DNA from 2 places in the Ectobacillus sp. JY-23 genome. Region 2 is predicted to be linked to the other one. Evidence: riboswitches for the same ligand, from Rfam matches in the RefSeq annotation. Region 2 holds a riboswitch; the other holds the start of a gene.
What was found. Region 2 has a riboswitch for cyclic di-GMP ahead of MUG87_RS14120 (GGDEF domain-containing protein). Riboswitches for the same ligand answer to the same signal wherever they lie in the genome.
Positions count from the first base shown of each region.

Region 1: another riboswitch for cyclic di-GMP. It lies ahead of MUG87_RS17575 (glycoside hydrolase family 191 protein); the one in region 2 lies ahead of MUG87_RS14120 (GGDEF domain-containing protein).

Region 1 is NZ_CP095462.1:3,480,918-3,484,110, forward strand. It holds gene pelG (exopolysaccharide Pel transporter PelG) at 1-1,347, shown strand, start outside; cyclic di-GMP riboswitch class I at 1,668-1,824, shown strand; gene MUG87_RS17575 (glycoside hydrolase family 191 protein) at 1,857-2,690, shown strand; gene MUG87_RS17580 (PP2C family serine/threonine-protein phosphatase) at 2,730-3,193, opposite strand, start outside.
Region 2 is NZ_CP095462.1:2,742,806-2,745,998, reverse strand. It holds gene MUG87_RS14125 (NupC/NupG family nucleoside CNT transporter) at 1-991, shown strand, start outside; cyclic di-GMP riboswitch class I at 1,092-1,176, shown strand; gene MUG87_RS14120 (GGDEF domain-containing protein) at 1,188-2,003, shown strand; gene MUG87_RS14115 (putative bifunctional diguanylate cyclase/phosphodiesterase) at 2,276-3,193, opposite strand, start outside.

The DNA.
Region 1 (3,193 bases), 740 kb from region 2:
GTCACACTTGCTTTGGTGCAGTGGCTAATTGGTATGGCCGGTGTAACCATGCAGGTACGTGAATTGTTTTTAGCATCTATCTCGTATTGCTTTATTTTTTCTCAGGTTATCTTTGGAGTACAAAATTTAATTGTGACACGTTATATTGCGGATTTGTTTTATGAAAAGCGTTCCGATGAAGTATACCCTACCTTTCTGGGGGCTTCTCAAACAGCAATCGGATTGGGAATCATTCTTTGGTGCGTGTTTGCCATATTTTCACCGTTGCCGTTTCTGTATAAGCTGCTGTTGCTGATTTTATTGAGTGTAATGAATGTCATTTGGATATTATTTTTATTTTTGACTGCTGCTAAATACTATCAGCCAATCGCCTACAGCTTTATTCTGGGCGGGGCTGCGAGTCTCGGTGCGACGGCACTTCTGATATATCTGGTCGAGTTCAGTCAATATTCGGTACAAATGAATGCGTTTCTTCTCTTGGCTGCATTCACGTTCGGTATGGTTGTAACGTTGTTCGTTTTATATTTTTCGCTATTGATTAGCTTTCCAAAGCGAAGTGCCACAAATCCATTTACGTATCTTACTTATTTTGATCGGTATCCGTCTCTCTTTTGGACAGGCTTTCTATATAATGCCGGTGTTTGGGGATGTAACTGGATCATTTGGTTTGGAGAAGGCGCGTCCTATATAGAAGGTTCGTTTCGGTATCATACGTTATATGATACGGCCGTTTTTTTGGCATATTTATCTATCATTCCAACAATGATGCTCTTTGTACTTTCAATTGAAACACGTTTTTATCAGCGCTATCGCACTTTTTACGGCTATATCAATGAAGGCGGCTCTTTGCAGCAGATTAAAAGAGCTAAGGAGACGATGCAAATTGTGCTGAGGCAAGAATTGGAGCGCTTGCTGCGAAATCAGGGCTTATTTTCAATTCTTGTGATGGCCACTATTGTGTACTTTGCGGAAAGATTCGGGATTCAACAGCCGTTTTTTGGCATGTTATGTATCACAATTGTTGGTGCATTTGCGAATGCTATGGTGCTTGTAATCAGTTTGCTGCTGCTGTATTTTGAAGACCGAAAGGGAGCTATGTATACAAGCATCATTTTCTTTACTTCCAACATATTGCTCACATTGCTTTGTATGCCGCTAGGTCTTGATGGATATGGCCTTAGCTTTGCTATTAGCTCTATTCTGACATTTGTATATACCTCCTTTAGACTGACTGCGTATGTGAAAGACATCGATTTTCACACATTTATGGGAGATAAAGGAGCAGCTGAACGGAAAACATCGTACTTTCACAGATTAGGGAGGTTCTTCAATCGCTTAGGACTATAGAAGCAACAGCATTATTTTGCTTTTTAAATAGGCTCTGTTAAAGTTCGTTGTTGATTTCCGTTACGGGGGTTCGCTTTCCGCGGGCAGTCAGGGAGCCTCCTCAGCGCTATGCGCCTGCGGGGTCTGCTTGTCCCGCAGGCGTCTCCCCCCTTCACTCCAGTCAACAAGTACCCATTATCAACATTAGGCTGTAACATAGCCTTTAAATAAAGAAATATAAAAAACATGTATGAATTTACAGAAAAATAATATTTTTATTAAAGTATTATTTTTCATTTTATTGTTTATTATCTTATTATAAATTAAACTTAATATAAAAATATGGTGATGGGCAAACTTGTTGAAAAGCAAGGACGCAAAGACATGGGTCGTCGATATCTGAAACAATATAAGCGCTTTTTAGGGCCGAGAACCTTAGATTCTGTGCCAAAGCGGCCAGCTCCGCTTTTCAGGTATACCGATCGCCAGTCTGCGAAACCTCCCATCCCCCCATTGAGGAGGGATTTGTAGTGAAGGTGGTAAAGTTTTTGTTTTGTGTGGTGGTGGCTTTAGCTGCATTTTGGCCAAGTATAGGAAAGGTGCAAGCTAGTTTGGTGAATCCGCTGAAGGGCGCGAAGACGTATAAGATTTTTTATAATGCACCAAACAAACGGATGTTATCGCAGCTAGCGACATATGATTTTGTCATCATTGAGCCGTATCATTACAATGCTACAAAAATTCAGCAACTGCAAGCAAAGGGTACCAAGGTGTATGGATACATAAGTACAATGGAGGCTGCAAGCTGGAATCAAGAGCTGATGAAGCGTTTTGCCGCAAAGGATTTTTTTTATCGGGGTGGCAAAAAAGTACATTATGCGGAATGGGATTCTTATCTGATGGATATCACTTCTGTACATTACCGCGGTATCCTTATGGAGGAAATTAAAAAGCACATTGTAGAAAAGGGATTTGACGGTATTTTTCTGGATACAGTAGGTGATATTGACAACGAGCATACGGGCTCTGTGCTGCTTCAGCAGCGACAAGGGATGAAAACCTTCTTGCAGGGAATCCAGAAAAAGTATCCTAACCTATCCTTGATTCAAAACTGGGGCTTTGCCACATTAAAAAGCACAACAGCACCATATGTAGACGCTATTATGTGGGAGGGGTTTCACTATAAGAGTGTCGCACGTGATGAATGGTCTTTAAACCGCATCCGTGACCTTCACGCTCTGCGAAAGCAATACGAAATAGAAGTGTTGACGGTTTCATCTGCGGAGAAGGAAAAAAGCACATTGCTTGCGAAGCAAAATGGATTTATCCATTTTCATACGAATCGCGGCTATGACGCTTGGTAAAAAGCAGGACATTGCGTCCTGCTTTTTTATAACCATAATTTATAAAGAGCTTGGCAGTTGCCCTTGCGTTGCATTTTCATAACTCCAAGCAACGATGGTGGCGCTGTCCGTTCCTTTTTCCTGTAGAAACTGCTCTAATGCAGCTTGGACGGCCCCAGGAACTGGCTTTGTAAATAAGTCGTATAGGGCTTTTCCGTTTTCGAAGGGGCGAGAGCCGAACTCCAGTAATCCATCAGTTAATAAAACAATGGTGTTGCGGCCTTCGCGCAGCTCGCGCACACCGGTTGTATAACAAGGGATATCGAGCTCAAACGTGTTAACATGTCCCACCCATTCAAAAAATTGACGTTGATTCATCGCATATTGACCAAGACGAGCGAGGTCTGGGTGCAGAATATACAGCACACAATCCCCGATGGAAAGCCACCATACAAATTGATCCTTGCGAACGGCAAGCAGCAGGGCTGTTTCTCCTGTTGTCTGCTTACAGATGCTGCGAAAAG
Region 2 (3,193 bases):
GTTGCTTGAATATGCGAATGAAGGTATTAATTTCGTATTCGGTGGTCTTGTAAACGAAGGTCAGATGTCTTTCTTCTTAGGTGTTCTTTTACCAATCGTATTTATCTCTGTTTTAATCGGCATTTTCCAACACTTCAAAATTTTACCATTCGTTATGAAATGGATTGGTTTACTTCTAAGCAAAATCAATGGAATGGGAAAATTAGAATCATACAATGCAGTAGCATCTGCTATGGTGGGACAGTCTGAAGTATTTATCACTGTAAAAAAACAATTAGATATGCTTCCTTCTCACCGCTTGTACACATTATGTGCATCCGCAATGTCAACAGTTTCTATGTCCATTGTAGGTGCATACATGACGATGATTGAGCCAAAGTATGTTGTAACAGCTATTGTTATTAACCTATTCGGCGGTTTTATTATCGCATCAATTATTAATCCTTACACAGTTACAGAGGAAGAAGATATTCTTGAAATTCAAGAAGAGGAAGAAAAACAAACCTTCTTTGAAATGATTGGCGAATATATCATGGACGGCTTTAAAGTTGCGATTATCGTAGGTGCAATGCTACTTGGTTTCGTTGCTTTAATGGCTGCCATCAATAACGTATTTGATATGATATTCGGTATCTCATTCCAACAAATTCTTGGCTATATTTTTGCACCATTTGCTTTCATTATGGGTGTTCCTGCTTCTGAAGTAGTAACAGCAGGTGGTATTATGGCAACTAAACTTGTAACAAACGAGTTTGTGGCTATGATCGATCTTGGTAAGGTAGCAAATGATTTGAGTGCTCGTACACTTGGAATTATCTCTGTCTTCCTTGTATCCTTCGCAAACTTCTCTTCCATCGGCATCATCGCTGGTGCGGTTAAAGGATTGAGCGAAAAGCAAGGAAATACAGTTGCACGATTCGGCTTACGTCTTCTATACGGAGCAACACTTGTAAGCGTTTTGTCTGCCGTAATTGTCAGCTTTATTCTATAAGAAAAAAACTTGCGCAAAATTGCGCAAGTTTTTTTCTTATATTGTTCATTTTCGTTGAAATGAATATCTCGATTTAGTAATATTAAGTTACAAAATCATCCTACGAAAAGGGCAAACCTGTTGAAAGATAGGGACGCAAAGCCTATGGTCTAAGGCGGAAACGCTATGATAGCTTGGTTGTCGAAAGGAAGTTGCAATGAATAAGAAAATACTATTATTCTTAATCCCTATTACCGTTCTCTCGCCTCTGTTTTTATATTCGTTATTTCCCTATAATGCAATTTGGTCTCTTATGATTTTACCCGGTATTTTACTTATTGCTGCTTTTCCGAGTTGGAGGGTAGCGGTGTTAGTTGCTTTTTTCCTCAGCACTGTAAAATATTCGTTTGCTTTTATATCGCAGGATATATCTCGAGATATGCTCATTGAATTTATGGTTGGAACGATTACGAACCACTCTGTTCTATTCACCGTTGCTTATTGTAAAATTCAATACAACCGGGCGTTACGTGAAACAAGAGAACTGACATTGATAGATCAGTTAACGGGTGTATACAATCGCAGATATTTTGATTTTTATATGGAAAAAACCATTCCGCTCAGTAATAAAATCGGCATCCCACTTCACATCATTCTTATTGACATCGATTATTTTAAAGCAGTGAATGATACATATGGCCATTCAGCCGGAGACAATATTTTAAAGCAGGTCGCAGGCATCATACAAGATAATATTAGAGCTTCGGATGGCTTGGTTCGTATAGGAGGAGAAGAGTTTGTTGTGTTAGTTCCGGAAACTACAACAAAGGAATGCCTACAGATTGCAGAACGAATTCGAATAGCAGTTTCTAATGCCCATTTTACACATAAAGGTAAACATATCCCTATTACAATCAGTGCAGGTGTCGCAAAATATGCTCGTAGCTCTACTACACACTTCATTCATCAAGCTGATGAAGCTTTATACCAAGCCAAAGCACAAGGTCGCAATCAAGTAGTTATTGCGCAGTAAATTACGCCTTCGTAGACTTTGTTAAAGCTTATCGTTATTTATTCATTAGCGTAGAGAGAAGAAGACTAAAAGAGTCCCCAGCAGTAAAAAACAACAAGAAATTTTAATAGAAAGGCTCTGTTAAAGTTCGTTGTTGATTTCCGTTACGGGTCTCCCTTTGATTCATTTTTCCTGCAGGAGTCTCACAATCAACAAGTGCAAATGATTAACATGAGACTCTGACACAGCCAATAGAAATAAAAAGCACGGAGATCCGTGCTTTTTTATTTCAGCTACGATGCTTTTCGTAAAAATAGCTGTACTTCATCTACAGGTAACGGTTTACTAAAATAATATCCTTGCACTTGATGACAATGAAGATTAATTAAGCACTCCAATTGCTCCTGTGTTTCAACCCCTTCTGCTACTACATCAAATTGCAATAAGTTTGCCATAGAAATAATCATCGCAACAATCGCTTTACTATTCTCATCACTTGTTACATCGCGAACAAAGGACTGATCAATTTTCATGCAGTTTAGAGGTAAAGACTTCAAATAACTTAACGAACTGAATCCAGTGCCAAAGTCATCCATGCTAATACGAATGCCCATGTCTTTCAATACTTGTAACTTTTCAATTGCTTGATTTGTATTTTCCATAAACAAACTTTCCGTAATTTCGATTTCTAATAAGTTAGGGTTAACCCATGTTTGCTCTAATAACTCTTGGATAAATAATACAATATCTTCTTGGCAGATATGACGAGTGGATAAATTAAAGGCAATGCGTGGCGGCACAACACCCTCTTGTTCAAATCGGATAATTTGACGGCAAACCTCCTTCATGACCCAGCGCTCCAGCGCTACAATAAGACCTGTTTCTTCAGCTATCGAAATAAACTTTCCTGGCGCAATCATACCGAGACTAGGATGCTTCCAGCGTACCAATGCTTCCAAACCAATCACTTCATTTGATAATGCATGTAATTTAGGCTGGTAGTGCAGTGTAAGTTCTCCAAGGCTGATTGCTCTTCGTAAATCATTTTCCAGCGTTAACTGCATTTCTGTATTTTCACGGATAGTTTCATTATAAATTTGGAAGTTATTACGCCCCTTCTTTTTCGCATGATACATAGCCGCATCGGCATACTTCATCACTATGGATGCTGCACCTGCATGCTTTGGATACATCGCTATGCCGATACTTGC